2 regions of the Desulfoplanes formicivorans genome follow, and region 1 is predicted to be linked to the other one. Evidence: predicted binding sites of a transcription regulator. Region 1 holds the regulator's gene; the other holds the start of a gene.
What was found. Region 1 encodes HrcA, which represses chaperone genes, less so after heat shock. Its sites were predicted from a motif close to TGTTAGCACTCNNNNNNNNNGAGTGCTAACA; they were not measured.

Region 1 (7,729 bases):
CCGGGTAATGTCGTTGGCCAGGGCGGATTTGACCATGGCCCGAACCTGATCCCGGGGACTCCCGAAGAATCTCCAGGCCTTGGCCCCTTCCTCGTCTATTGTGGACATGAACGCGAAAAATGCCCGGTTTTTTACCAGACCGTGTTCAAGAACGGATTCCCAGGCTGTTTTGCGCAAGGGACCACCCACAACGCGGCACGTGGCATCAAGTTGTTCCAGTTCCTTTTCCCAGCCCGGCATCGAGGAATTGATAATGGTCACCTCAAGATCCATTCCCTGACTGGTGAGGTACCATTGACCAGCCCCGACTCCTTGGGCGATGCGCCAGCCGATGGAGGCGTAGGGCCCCTGGAGGGGAATGACCAGGGCAATGTGCTGCCGGGGATGACCCATTCGGGTCAGCAACGCATCAAGATCCCGGCCAAAAGGAAAGGGGCCGGCCCATTGGCTCTTGTCCCTGAGGGCAATGAGATTCTGCCAAACCTGTGGCCAAAGGGTCGTGTCCTCTTCCAGCCGTTTCAGGTCGTAAACGCCGGTGAGAACATTCTTGGGGAAGGTGGTGATGGAATCCTGTCGGGTGGCGTTGGCTGCCTCTGCCAGAAGAGAGAGGGGTTTGCCCTGTACCAGCTGGAGGACTTCGGTTTCCAGGGATTGTCGCTTTTGGGCGGTGGTTTCCAGATCGTATTGCAGACCGTAGATGGCAAGAGCGCTGGCGAGTTTGTCTTGCTCACTGAAACGACGGATGAGTTCCGTGGCGACATTGGCTCTGGTGGTCCGGGGCAGGGCCGTATCCTTGAGCAGGGACATCAAAAAGTGCTCTGCGGCAGGAGCGCCTTGGCGTTTTTCCGTCAAGGCGGTCTTGGTCGCGTTCCAGGGCCAGGAACTCATGGCTTCGGGGATGGCCTGTGCCCATTGGCCAAGGGCTTCCTGGGCCGTGTTCCAGTCGTGATTGTGCACGGCGCTCATGGCCAGTCGTTCCCAGGCAACGGGCATGAGCTGCCTGGACAGGGAGGGTTCCTTGAGCAGGGCAGCATAAAGGCGCTGGCTTTCCGGATAGTTGGCTGCCTGCCATGCCGCATCGGCCCTGGTTGCAAGGTGTATTCTGTCCGGCAAGGTCGCCTTTTCCATCTGGGGCCCGGGTTGGGTGATGGTTTTTTTGCCGCATGCCAGGGAAAAAATCAGGGGCACGAGAAGCAGAACAACAAGGATATGTGTTTTCATGGATGCCGGACAGGAAAAAGGGAAGGGTCAATGATGCAAAAAAGGCCTGGACCACGGGAACAGTGGACCAGGCCTTGTACTCTAGGAAGGTGGTATGAGCCTGTCAAGGCTATTTGACTTCGGTGTAGTCGGCGTCCACAACGTCTTCATCGTCGGATTTACCTGCACTGCCCTGCTCGGCACCAGGCTGCTGTTGTGCACCGGGCTGGCCTTCGGAGGATTTCTGGGCGTAGAGCTTCTCGGCCACCTTGTGGGATGACTGGGCCAGTTCCTCGGTAGCCTTGGTAATGGCTTCGGCGTCATCGTTTTCCATGGTTTTCTTGAGGGCTTCTATCTTGGTCTCGATTTCGCTCTTGAGGGCGGCGTCCACCTGCTCACCGAGATCCCGGAGGGATTTCTCCGTGGTGTAGATCAAGCTGTCGGCATGGTTGCGGGCTTCAATGAGCTTTTGACGCTTTTTATCTTCGTCGGCGTGTGCTTCGGCATCCTTGACCAGGTTTTGGATCTCTTCCTCGGAAAGGCCGCTGGAAGCGGTGATCCGGATGGACTGTTCCTTGCCCGTGCCCAGATCCTTGGCCGAAACATTGACAATACCATTGGCATCGATGTCAAAGGTGACCTCGATCTGGGGTACGCCGCGGGGGGCAGCAGGGATACCGGTCAGTTCAAAGCGTCCCAGAGTCATGTTGTCCGCGCACATGGGCCGTTCGCCCTGAAGCACGTGGATGGAGACCGAGGGCTGGTTGTCTGCCGCCGTGGTAAAGGTCTGACTCTTGCGGGTGGGAATGGTGGTGTTGCGTTCAATGAGCTTGGTAAATACGCCGCCAAGGGTTTCTATGCCCAGGGACAGCGGGGTGACGTCGAGGAGCAGAACATCTTTGACATCACCGGCCAAAATGCCGCCCTGAATGGCCGCACCCATGGCCACCACTTCGTCGGGGTTGACGCTCTTGTTGGGATCCTTGCCAAAGATGCCGGCAACCTTGGACTGGACCAGAGGCATGCGGGTCTGACCGCCAACCAGCAAGACTTCGTTGATTTCGTTGGGCTTGAGGTCAGCGTCGTCCAGGGCCTTGCGACAGGGGCCTTCGACCCTGGCGACCAGGTCCTGACACATGGATTCCAGTTTGGCCCTGGTCAGCTTGATGTTCAGGTGCTTGGGACCGTTCTGGTCGGCAGTGATAAAGGGCAGGTTCACGTCCGTTTCCATGGATGATGACAATTCCTTTTTCGCTTTTTCAGCAGCTTCCTTGAGGCGCTGCAACGCCATGTTGTCTTTGCTCAGGTCAATGCCATTATCCTTCTTGAATTCGTCAACCAGGTAGGAAATGACGATTTCATCGAAATCTTCACCGCCCAGAAAGGTGTCGCCGTTGGTGGACCGGACTTCGACGACGTTGTCGCCTACTTCCAGGATGGAGATATCAAAGGTACCGCCGCCCAGATCGAAAACAGCGATTTTTTCATTGGCCTTTTTCTCGGCGCCGTAAGCCAGGGAAGCGGCTGTGGGCTCGTTGATGATACGCTTGACTTCGAGGCCGGCGATACGCCCGGCATCCTTGGTGGCCTGGCGCTGGCTGTCATTGAAATACGCGGGAACCGTAATGACCGCTTCGCTGACGGTTTCACCCAGGTAGGTCTCGGCATCCTTTTTGAGCTTTTGCAGGATAATGGCCGAAATTTCTGCAGGGCTGTATTTTTTGTCGTCGATCTGCACGTAGGCGTCACCATTGGGGCCAGCAACAATCTTGTAGGGGCTTTTCTTGGCCCAGGCCTGGATCTGCGGGTCGTCAAATTTTCTACCCATGAGTCGCTTGACCGCGAAAACAGTCCTTTCCGGGTTGGTGACTGCCTGACGCTTGGCAATTTCGCCCACAAGGCGTTCCTTGTCGGTAAAGGCCACAATGGAAGGCGTTGTTCGCCCACCTTCGGGGTTGGTAATGCATTTTGCGTCCTTGCCTTCCATGACATAGACGCAGCTATTGGTTGTTCCGAGATCTATTCCTATAATCTTTCCCATACTGTCCTCCTGAAAAATGAATGGTATCGAAAAATGGTGTCAATGGGCTCTTCCGGCAGCAGTGAGACAAAGCAACATGCCGAGTCGGGTGGATTGTTGTCTTGCCCGTGCCGTGTCCGCAAGCTCAAGGCATTGGCGTTCGCAGTGAATCATAATGCGCCAAATGATGTTGTAAAGGGGAAGGCACGTAAAAAGTCTGGAATATGCCGTGTTCAGGACATCACTTGTCGTCGGTGTCACACTGCTTGGTCACAACAACTTTGGCGGGTCGAAGCAGCCTGTCGTGGAGCTTGTATCCGGTCTGCAGAACCTGATTGACACAACCGCTGTCCATCTGGGGATCAACAACCTGGGACATGGCCTCATGGATGGACGGATCAAAGGGTGCGCCGACATGGTCCTGACCGATAATGGTCAGACCATTTTTTTGCAGCACTTCCTTGAAGATGTTCAGGGTCATTTCCACGCCCTGAACGAGATTGTCGCAGGCCTGGTCGTTTTTGCCGTGCTGCAGGGCCAGTTCGAGATTGTCCACCACAGGGAGGATGCTTTCGATGATCCCGCTGGTGGCGAATTTGCAGAATTCCTCTTTTTCCCGGACAAGGCGTTTTTTGAGGTTTTCCGCATCCGCCAGAATGCGCAGAGACTCCTTTTTCTGGTCTTCAAGTTCGGCGCATACCCGGGCATACTCCTCTTCCAGAGAGGGTTCCTTGATCTCTTCCTCTTCCTTGATGGTTTCCTGCTTCTCGGAAGCCTGTTCGCTGGCCGACATGGTTTCCTGGTTGTTTTTTTTCATGAGACCTTCTCCTTGGGTGACAGTACCTGACGCAAGGGTAGCCTGGGGAGCGTCGAGGCCCGCTGCATGGACAATGATTGGCAACTCGCATGACAAAAAGGTTCTGTCCATGCGTGCGTTCTGAAATAAATGGTAATGATGTGATTCGTCGCCCTGAAAAAGGGCTAGAAACGCGACTGAAGCATCTGACTAAGTACTTGAGCTGTAAAGTCAACCATGGGGATGATTTTCGCGTAGTTCATGCGCACCGGACCGATGACGCTGATCATCCCGGCGGTCTGATCGGAAATGGTATACGGGGACGATACCAGGCAACAGTATTCGAGATCTTCCCAGGATTTTTCCTGGCCAATGACAATGCGCGAATCATCCTCATCGGAAATGGTGTCAACGAGTTCCAGAAGTCTGGAGCGTTCCTCAAGCAGTTTGAAGATATCGCGCATGGCCTCGATGTCACTGAATTCCGGCTGGGCAAGGAGGTTGCTCGCGCCTTCCACGAAGATTTCGCGTTGGGTGTCGGTGGCGCATGTCTTGTTGGCAAGGATCAGGGCACGTTGGTACAGGGCGTCGAACACCTGCTTGGCGGCACGCATCTGGGCGCGGATTTTCTCCCGCACCGTACCAAGAGGCTGCCCCTGGAAATGGCTGTTGAGATAATTGGCGTACTTGACCAGTTCGTCAGAGGTGATCTCCATGTCCACGTCAATGATCTTGTTCCGAACAATGCCGCCCTGGAGCACCAGAATGGACATGATTTTGCCCGGGGTAAGGAGCACAAAATCAATGTGTTTCCACTGCACGTGGCCCTGACTTGGTCCCAGAACAAGGCATGCCTGTCTGGAAATGGAGGAAAGCACCCGTGAGGTGTTGCGGAAAATATCTGAAGGATCCGAGCCAACGTGACCCAGGTTGTCCGAAATGGCATCCATTTCGTGCCCGGAAAGGGGGGGGATCTGGAGAATGGTGTCCAGGAAGTAGCGGAGTCCTTTTATGGTCGGGACACGGCCGGCAGAGGTGTGCGGTTGATCAAGGAATTCCTTGTCGGCCAGGTCGGCCATGGTGTTGCGGATGCTCGCAGGGCTGAGCTTACTGCGTGATTTTTTGGCCACAATCCGCGAACCCACTGGCTTTGCCGTGGCAATGTATTCGTCGACAACGATCGTCAGGACATCGATTTCTCGGGGAGAAAGTTCCATGATTCACCTGTTTGGCACTCATTAAGATAGAGTGCCAAATATAAATACGCATTCATTATTTTGCTGTCAAGACAGTTGGGGAACCGTCATGTTCTTTTGGTGGGCAAGGGATCAATCTCTTGGATCAGTGAGGCAGGCATGGTCTTTTTCAAACAGATAGGCGCGCAACGCCTGAATCCAGGGGCGCGGTGTCAACCCTGTGGCGCGGACAAAATCCGAACAGTCCAGAACCGAGTAGGCTGGCCGGACGGCCTTTTGGGGAAAGTCGGCCGAGGAGATGGGCCTGGCATGGCAGGGGACGCCCGTGCAGGCAATGGCTTCGGCTGCCAGCTCGCACCATGAGGCGTGTCCCGTGTTGGTGAGATGGAAGATGCCCTGTGCTCCTGCCTTGACCAGGGCAAGGGTGTTGCACGCCAGGTCCATGGTGTACGTGGGGCAGCCGACCTGGTCGTGGACAATGTCCAGGGAACGGCGGGTGGCGGCCAGGGTGAGAATCTTGTCCACGAAATTGGTCTTGTAGGGGCCAAAGAGCCATGCTGTCCGGATGATGAGGGTTTTGTCCCATCCAAGGGCCATGACGCCCTGTTCGCCTTCCAGCTTGGTGGTTCCGTACACGGACAGGGGATTGGGTTCGTCCTGGGGAAGGTAGGGGATGGATTTTTTACCGTCGAACACGAAATCGGTGCTGTAGTGGATGAAATACAGGTTACACGATTTGGCGATGCGGGCCAGGAGTATGGGTAAACTGGTGTTCAGCCTGGAGGCTGCCCTGGTTTCCTCTTCGGCCTGATCCACCTGGGTGTAGCCGATGGTATTGAAAAGGTGGCTTGGTCGGTGCCGTTCAATATACGCTTCCAGGCTGGTCTGATCAAAAACGTCCAGATCATCCCGTCCGGGGCAAAGCAGGTCCCAGTGTTGTTCCTTGAGAACGTGGGCAAGGGCCTGCCCGAGCAGCCCGGTTTTTCCTCCGAGGACCAATGCCTTTCTGGCGGCTGAAGGTTTGTGTTGCAGGGGGTTGTCTGGTGTCATGGCGAGAGTATCCGTCCTGGCGATACGTATTCTGCAAGCCCGAAAGCATATGCATGACGGGTCAACACGTCCGTTGTTCCTGGTCCTTGTTGCCCAACCGACCATCATCGCCCTTTGGTCGGTCACTGCATCCTGGCCCTGTGCTTTTGGTTCCCGGCGAGATGGTTGTGTGCGTCGGCGTCACGCCCCGGGGAGAAACTATGGGCTCGGGTGGTATCCCGGCCGTCCGATTAAGCTGTGCGTTGCACGAATTTGACTCTGAGTTCGAACAGAAGATCCCGGATCAGCCGTTCTTCCTCGCAAGTCAGGTTGCCCTTGGTTTTCTCCTGGATCATTCCCAGGATGTCGATGGTCTGTTTGGCCAGGGGGATGTTCACGGCAGCTTTGCCTGTCTGGAGGTCGGGAATCTCGCCCAGATGTACCAGAACCGTGGAGCTCAGGGACATGACAAAGGTGGAAAAGTCGAGTTTGGGCATCTGCCCGGTATCTGTTGCCTTGGCTGTTTCGTGGTATTCCTGGGCGGCTTTTTGTTCGGCCTCTCGTCGCTGGTGGGTTGCATCCGGGGATTCATGTTCCCCGCATGGGGCGTTGTGTTCGGACATGAGCACTCCTTGGGCTGAATCGTTTCCGCAAGGGGCAGACTCATGGGGTCGGCTCCCTGCTCTCGTGTGTACAATCAACGGATTATTGCAAGCTGGTGCCTACGCGGAAACATGCTGTTCAAGCCCCTGTTCGTAGGCTTTCATGGCCAGTTCCAGATAATTCTGACAGCCGGAATAGCCCCCGCAAGCCACATAGGACTGACGCAGGGCGTAGAGACCGGCCAGAAGATCGCTCCAGTCCACATGGCCCATGTGACCCAGCCGGATCATTTTTCCCTTCATGGCACCCTGGCCGCCTGCGGCCACGACTCCGTAATCCCGGGCCATGGTTGCGAGAACATCTGATGCGTCAACGCCCGGAGGCATGAGCAGGGAGGTCAGCCCCCAGGTGAATCGTTCCAGGGCCAGAAGTTCAAGACCCATGGCCGAGATACCGGCCCTGGCCATCATGGTCAGGGCCCATTGCTTGCGAAAGAGCTGTTGCAGTTTGTCCCCCTTGAAGTGTTCCAGGCTTTTGGCCAGACCGACCAGAAGACTGATCCCCGGGGTAAACAGTGTCTGCTGCTGTTCGAGTTGCAGCCGTTCCTTGGGCAGGTTGAAATAGAACTGTTTCGATTTGACAGTGTGCACCCGTTCCCAGGCCCGTTGGGAAAGGGCTATGAACGCGAGACCCGGAGGGAGCATGAGTCCCTTCTGTGATCCGGTCAGCAGGCAATCAATGCCCCATTCGTCCATGGGACAGGGGGAAACACCCACTGCGGAGATTCCGTCCACCACCAGCTGGACGTCGCGTTTGCGGGTCATCTCTCCGATTTCTTGAATGGGATGGAGAACACCTGTGGAGGTTTCCGATGCCTGGATGAGG
Region 2 (7,729 bases), on a different contig from region 1:
ACAACAAGACATTCGGTGCAGTATCTGAATGGTGAATTTTCATGGTCGTCAAAAAAGTCTTCGCCAATGAGCGGGAGGTTTGCTGAGGCCTGTTTCTGGGCGTTCTGCCGGGAGGCCGCCAAATCACCCTTTTCCATGAACGTGACAATGCCTTCAAGCATGTACACAAATCCCTGAGCTCCTGCATCCACGACACCGGCCTTTTTCAGTGATGCCAGCTGTTCAGGAGTGCGATCCAGTGCCTTCTGGGCCCAGTCCAGGGAGTCCCGAAGCAGTTCGTCAAAATCCGTTGTTTTCTTGCAATTTTCCCGGACCCTGTCTGACCATTCCCGGATCACGGTCAGGATGGTTCCTTCCTTGGGTGATGAAATGGCTTCCTGGGCCCTTTGAGCGGCCACGTGGACGGCTTGCCCGAATCGTTCGGTGGTTACCTTGCGGTGATCCTTGAGTCCTTCGGCAAGGCCTTGGAAAAACTGGGCGAGAATGGCTCCGGAATTGCCTTTGGCACCCATGAGGGCGGAATCGGCAAGGGCATTGCTGACCCGATTCAGAGACTTGTCGATATTTTCTTTGGCTCGTTCGGCAATGCTTTTCATGGTCGCGGCCATGTTGCTTCCCGTGTCTCCGTCGGGAACAGGGAAGACATTGATGGCATCAAGATGCTTCTGCATGGCCACGACCCAGTCAGCTCCAGCCACAATGGCTCGTTGAAGCCTGACTCCGTTCAGATACTTGATCTTTCCGAGGGCGGCTTCCATCTTTGCCGACGTGGTTTCGTCGTTTTCAGAGGAATGAGGCGTGTTGGGAGTTTCGTTGTCTGCCAATGTACTATCCTGGGTAGATGATATCGGTTCCCCCCATGTAGGGGCGAAGGATGTCCGGGATGACGACGGAACCGTCTTCCCGTTGATAATTTTCGAGAATGGCGACCATGGTTCGGCCAACGGCCAGTCCCGATCCGTTCAACGTATGGACCAGGCGGTTTTTGGAACTGCCTTTGGGCCTGAACCGGATGTTGGCCCGTCTGGCCTGAAAGTCTTCGCAATTGGAACAGGAGGATATCTCCCGGTATTTGTTTTGTCCAGGAAGCCACACTTCTATATCATAGGTTTTGGCCGCGGAAAACCCCAGGTCGCCCGTGCACAGGGTCACCACCCTGTAATGGAGTCCGAGTTTCTGCAGAATGGCTTCGGCATGGCCAAGGAGAAGTTCGAGATCTTCATAGGAGTGATCCGGATGGGCGATCCTGACCATTTCCACCTTGTCGAACTGGTGCTGCCGGATGATGCCTTTGGTATCCTTGCCGTATGACCCGGCTTCGGATCTGAAACAGGGAGTGAACGCGGTCAGCGCCGTGGGCAGATCATCCTCTTCGAGGATTTCATCCCGAAAGAGGTTGGTCAGGGGTACTTCGGCCGTGGGAATGAGATAGTAATCGCTCTGTTCCAGTTTGAACAGGTCATCGGCAAATTTGGGCAGCTGACCCGTGCCGAGAAGGGATGTCTTGTTGATGATGGCTGGAGGCATGACCTCGGTGTACCCGTGTTCCAGGGTGTGCACATCAATCATGAAGCTGGTCAGGGCCCGTTCCATGCGCGCGGCCCAATCCTTGAGCACCACGAATCGACTGCCCGTGAGTTTGGCCGCCCTGGGGAAATCAAGGCCTCCAAGAGCGGTGCCGATTTCCCAATGTTCCTTGGGAGTGAATGCAAACTCCGGCTTGTTCCCCCAGACCTTTTCCTCCCGGTTGTCGTTCTCGTCCCGGCCCACGGGAACGTCTGCGTGGGGCATGTTGGGGATGGTCAGCAAAAAGGCCTTGGTTGTCGCATCAACGGCCTTGAGCTCCTCATCCAGCTGTTTGATGCGAGCGGATACCCCGGAGAGTTCCTTGAGCAGTTCCGAGGCGTCTTCCTTGTTGCGTTTTTTTTGGGCAACCTCGGCAGATGCCTTGTTCCGGAGGCTTTTGAGATCTTCCACCTCGGCCAAAAGTTTTCTTCGTCTGGAATCCGTCTCCAGAAAGGATTCGATGTCAATGGAAGCGTTCCTTGTTTTCAAGGCTGCGGCAACCTGGTCGACATGACCACGTACAAATTTGAGATCGAGCATGAACGTCAACTCCTGGCGGGTAAGGCATGAGATCGGAGGAAAGGTGGGGTTCCATCATTCACTAAAAAATCATGATTGCACAAACAAGCAGGTGGCCTACCATGGGAAACGTGGAAAAGGCCACCCGCAACACGGCCATTTTGTTTGCCCAAATATGGCGGTTTTGTCAAAAAAAATGTCGTTGAGGCAGGTGTCGATTTTTTGAAAAAAAGAAGAAAATGAAGGTTCGTTGAGTTTTTTGGCGAAATGATTAGTAATTATTGGCCTGGAGCTGGAAACAGGACACGACAGGTTGAAAAAAATGTTTGTTTTTTGAAAATAGCCCTTGAAATTTCCTTTGTGATGCTTACAATCCGTTTCTGTTAGCACTTGAGTTAATCGAGTGCTAACAATCTTCGTTATCAATCAACCTTATTTTGGAGGAACAAACAATGAAACTCAGACCGCTTCATGATCGCATCCTGGTAAAACGGGTAGAGGAAGAGGAAGTAACCAAGGGGGGCATCATCATCCCTGACAGTGCCAAGGAAAAACCCATCAAGGGCAAGGTCCAGGCTGCCGGTCCCGGCAAAACCGCTGATGATGGCAAGCTCATCCCCATGGGCGTGAAGGAAGGCGACGAGGTTATTTTCAACAAGTACGCCGGTACCGAGGTCAAGATCGATGGCGAGGAACTCTTGATCATGCGCGAAGATGACATTCTGGCTGTTATCGAGGCATAGCACTAAGAAGGAACTTCTGAAAATGAAAGGTCGGCCCCATGGCAGTTGATACTGCGCCATGGGAGCATCTGTTTCATGGTTTATTACTTCGATCCCAACAAAGGAGAGAGATACAATGGCTTCCAAAATTATCAAATTCGAAGAAAAGGCTAGAGAAAGCCTCAAACTCGGCCTGGATCAGCTGGCCGATGCCGTCAAGGTTACCCTTGGCCCTAAGGGCCGTAATGTTGTTATTGAAAAATCTTTTGGCGCACCCATCATCACCAAGGATGGTGTAACTGTAGCCAAGGAAATCGAGCTGGAAGACAAGTTCGAGAACATGGGCGCCCAGTTGGTCAAGGAAGTTGCTTCCAAGACTTCCGATGTTGCTGGTGACGGTACCACAACCGCGACCATCCTGGCCCAGGCCATCTTCAAGGAAGGCGTCAAGCTGGTTGCTGCAGGCCGCAATCCCATGTCCATCAAACGCGGTATCGACAAGGCTGTTGAAGTCATTGTCGCCGAACTGGACAGGGTTGCCAAACCCACCCGCGACCCCAAGGAAATCGCTCAGGTCGGTACCATTTCCGCCAACAACGACGCCACCATCGGCAACATCATTGCCGAGGCCATGGACAAGGTTGGCAAGGAAGGCGTCATCACGGTTGAAGAAGCCAAAGGCTTTGACACCACTCTGGACGTTGTCGAGGGTATGCAGTTTGATCGTGGCTACCTGTCTCCCTACTTCGTGACCAATCCGGACAAGATGGTTTGCGAGATGGAAGAGCCCCTGATCCTGATCAACGAAAAGAAGATCTCCAGCATGAAGGAACTTCTGCCCGTTCTGGAGCAGGTCGCCAAGATGAGCAAGCCTCTGGTGATCATTGCCGAAGACATCGAAGGCGAAGCCCTGGCCACTCTGGTTGTGAACAAGCTGCGTGGCACTCTGAATGTTGTGGCTGTCAAGGCTCCCGGCTTTGGCGAGAGAAGAAAGGCCATGCTCCAGGATATCGCCGTGCTCACCGGCGGTCAGGTTGTCTCCGAAGACCTGGGTATCAAGCTCGAGAACATCACTCTGAACGATCTTGGCAGCGCCAAGCGTGTTGTCATTGACAAGGAAACCTCCACCATTGTTGATGGTGCAGGCAAGGCCGAGGATATCAAGGCCCGTGTCAAGCAGATCCGTTCGGAGATCGAGGAAACCACTTCCGATTACGATCGTGAGAAGCTCCAGGAACGTCTGGCCAAGATCGTCGGTGGTGTGGCCGTAATCAATGTCGGCGCTGCCACGGAAACCGAGATGAAGGAAAAGAAGGCCCGTGTGGAAGACGCTTTGAACGCCACCCGTGCCGCTGTTGAGGAAGGCATTGTTCCTGGTGGTGGTGTTGCCCTGGTTCGTGCCCAGAAGGTGCTTGGCGATGTCAAGGCTGCTGATGACGATGAAACCGCTGGTGTCGAAGTCGTCCGCCGCGCCCTGGAAGCTCCCATCCGTCAGATCTGCGCCAACGCAGGTTTTGAAGGTGCTGTAATCGTTGAAAGCGTACGCAACGGCAAGGATGATTACGGTTTCAACGCCGCGACCGGTGAGTTCGAGGATCTGGTCAAGGTCGGCGTCATCGATCCCAAGAAGGTTACCAGGACTGCTTTGCAGAACGCTGCTTCCGTGGCCTCCCTGTTGTTGACCACCGAGGCTGCCATTGCCGAGAAGCCCGAAGAAAAGAACGACATGCCTGCAATGCCCGGTGGCGGCATGGGCGGCATGGGCGGCATGATGTAAGCCTGTTTGACCGTTTCTCGCTGATGCAATGCAAAAAAGCCGGTCCCTGCAAGGGGCCGGCTTTTTTGCATTGGTTATGAGAACTCTTGGTACAAACAGTGATCAGACTTGTTGCATGGCCGGGGCTGTACCTCATGGCCCTTCCTGCTTGATATCTCCTGTATGGTCTGAATCCCTCTCCAGGAGAAAACACCTGCAAGAGAAAGTGATTGTGATCAGGATGCCGTGGACACAAGTTCCGGGGCACGCTTGAGGGCCTCGGCAAACTCGCGCTTCAAACTTTCGAACAGCTCATGCACGGAAACAATCCCCTTGACCCGGGGGGCATTGGAGCCGGCAAAGGCAAAACCGTGCTTGAGATGTCCCTTTTTGGCATTCACCAGGGCCTTGGCGATGCAATACGGACTCTTGGTGTGATCACAGGTTCGTATGCAGTGGAAGGGACATTTGAAGGGTTTGCGCATGCCGTTTTTCACATCTTCCAGAAAGGTATTTCTGATGGCCCGTCCGGGCATGCCCACCGGACTCTGAATGATCTCCAGGTCTTCTTCCTTTGCATCGACCATGGCCTGTTTGAAGGCCAGATCAGCATCACATTCATGGGTGGCCACGAATCTCGTTCCCATCTGTACGCCCGAAGCCCCGAGCTTGAGGAATTTGAGGATGTCTTCGCCGTCGTACACGCCGCCAGCCGCAATGACCGGTATCTGTTTTTCCTGTGTACGAAAGGGTGCCACTGCCCGGATAACATCCGGAAGCGTCTTTTCCAGGCAGTAGGCCGGGTCATCGATTTCTTCGGGTTTGTATCCCAGATGTCCACCGGCCTTGGGACCTTCGACAACGAACCCGTCGGGCAGATATTTGAAACGGGAAAGCCATTTTTTGCAAATGATCTTGGCCGCCCGTCCCGAGGACACAATGGGCACCAGCTTGGTTTTGGTATCTGCGGAAAGGTATTTGGGCAGATCCAGGGGCAGTCCTGCTCCGGAAAAAATGACGTCCGCCTTTTCCTTGATCGCAGTGGTTACCATGTCGCTGAAATTGTTCAGGGCGACCATGATGTTGACCCCGATAATGCCCGAGGTCTTTTCTCGAGCCTTGCGGATTTCTCTGGTCAGTGCGCGGATGTTGGCCTGGCGGTAATGGGAACCGATATCCTTCTCGCACATGCCGATCATGGCAGCAGCAATGACCCCTATGCCGCCTTCCCTGGCAACGGCCGAGGCCAGGCCGGACAGGGAAATGCCTACGCCCATGCCGCCTTGAATAATCGGTATTTTGGCGATCACATCGCCGATCTTGAGTTCTGGAAGTAGTGTCATGGTTGCGACTCCTTTGCCGGAAGTGGGGGCCGGCACGTTGTTCTGATTGAGCGTTCACTTAACTTGTTTGCCATGCTGTATCTGATATCAAGAATAGTCAAGCAGACAAATTAAGTGAATATTTAATATATCTGTTTTTATATACCTGAAAACGAAAAGCGGGTCAAGCGGTTGGTCAAAAAACAGGGGAAACTGGGCGTGGGGAAATAACAGGCACAAGGCCTGGGTTTCCAGACCTTGGGTTGGCGGCAATGGATCCGGACAAAAGGAGGATCACGCACTCATGGCGGCGGGTTGCAAAAAGGGAAGGCATTATCACGTTCATGCCGGCCCTGGTCCGGATGGGCCAGGGGACGGTATCAGCGCTGAAGATACTTGATGATGAGTTGTTCAGCGCGCATGGCCAATTCCTGGATTTCGGGTTTGGAGACCTGGTCGTCGGCACCCACGGCCTCGCCCTTGTGCCGGAGGCGGTCCGTGATCAGAGAAGAGAACAGGATCACCGGAAGATGCTTGAGCGTGGGGTCGGATTTGATCCTTTTGGTCAGGTTCAGTCCATCGATTGTGGGCATTTCAATGTCAGAGACAACAACCTGGACCAGGTCGATGGGTCGGATGTCATGGGCTTGTGCCTGTTGCTTGATCTGCATGAGCCTGTCCCAGGCCTGTTGACCGTTGTTGAGGGTCTCGACATCGAAGCGGGCGCGTTCCAGATACATTTTGAGCATGTTTCTGATCATGGGTGAATCATCGGCAACCAGGGCTCGGTAGCGGTTGGTCCGTTCGAGTTTGGGCAGGGGCTTGTTGCCGATATTCATGTCCGGATTAAGCTCGGCAATGATTTGTTCCAGATCGAGGAGAAAAATGATCTTGTTGTCGATGCGTACCACGCCTGTGATGGTATTGCTGGAAAATCCTTCCAGGTATTTGCTGGGGGGGGCCACCTCATCCCATCCGATCCTGTGAATTCGATTGACTCCGGAAACGAGAAAGGCGTTCACGACATTGTTGAATTCCGTGACAATGGCCTTGGGGCTTGCGTTGTCGTGTTGCTTCTTGCGCAGCCATTTGTGCAGATCAATCAGCGGGATGATCTTTGAACGCAGATTGAAGGCTCCTTTGATGGCTATATGGTCGCTTTCGGGGAGCTCGATGATCCTGCTGGGAGCCTTGATGATCTCCAGAACCTTGGCCACATTGACACCGTAGTATCCCCGGTATGGTGCATCCTGGCCCGGGATGGTCTCATCAAGATAGAATTCTACGATTTCGAGTTCATTAGTGCCCGATTCGAGAAGAATACGTGATCGGTTCATAGGGGTGCCTTGTGGTCGACAGAGAGAACATGTCGGTTGGGAGTTCAAAAAACTCAAGAAGATTTCGTGTGCTTGTCAACTGCCTGAAATTGGGACGTTGATCAATACGCATGAACACCAGGTTTTTGTGCGTACAAGGTGGTGTTCATGCGTATTACAGACCAGAGATTGACAAGGGATGGGCGTACGGTCTGTGCTGTTAGGAAAACCTCCTGGCGCTGTGAAAACGGTGGTGCATCGGTTGTGAGTGGGGGGGAAGAAGCGGGAGGGTTTTGCATACACGCTATGGTCCGGCATCGGCGGTGATTGCATGTCTGTCAAGACATATATCAATAAACCCCGGAAGCTTAGCTTTGAAAGCCCTTTACAATTGGTTTTTATAGGATGATACATGATGAGAATATCTTAAATCTGATGATGTGTATTGCGAAAGGGCAGGGCATCATCCAAAGTATAGACAATGCCCATGCCGATTATGGGATGAAGAGAAAGGAGCAGACCATGGCA

Region 2: a site for HrcA is predicted at 2,467-2,497, ahead of groES (co-chaperone GroES). Genes of this name have one in related genera too.

Annotation. Positions count from the first base shown of each region.
Region 1 is NZ_BDFE01000015.1:524,214-531,942, forward strand. Features, by position in the region: gene DPF_RS07165 (penicillin-binding protein activator) at 1-1,221, opposite strand, end outside; gene dnaK (molecular chaperone DnaK) at 1,331-3,241, opposite strand; gene grpE (nucleotide exchange factor GrpE) at 3,462-4,037, opposite strand; gene hrcA (heat-inducible transcriptional repressor HrcA) at 4,202-5,233, opposite strand; gene rfbD (dTDP-4-dehydrorhamnose reductase) at 5,345-6,262, opposite strand; gene DPF_RS07190 (DUF1844 domain-containing protein) at 6,493-6,864, opposite strand; gene DPF_RS07195 (pyridoxal-phosphate-dependent aminotransferase family protein) at 6,964-7,729, opposite strand, start outside.
Region 2 is NZ_BDFE01000008.1:206,794-214,522, forward strand. Features, by position in the region: gene DPF_RS03560 (DegV family protein) at 1-824, opposite strand, end outside; gene serS (serine--tRNA ligase) at 829-2,106, opposite strand; gene groES (co-chaperone GroES) at 2,538-2,828, shown strand; gene groL (chaperonin GroEL) at 2,944-4,584, shown strand; gene DPF_RS03580 (NAD(P)H-dependent flavin oxidoreductase) at 4,800-5,906, opposite strand; gene DPF_RS03585 (chemotaxis protein CheV) at 6,266-7,222, opposite strand; gene DPF_RS03590 (aldehyde ferredoxin oxidoreductase family protein) at 7,724-7,729, shown strand, end outside.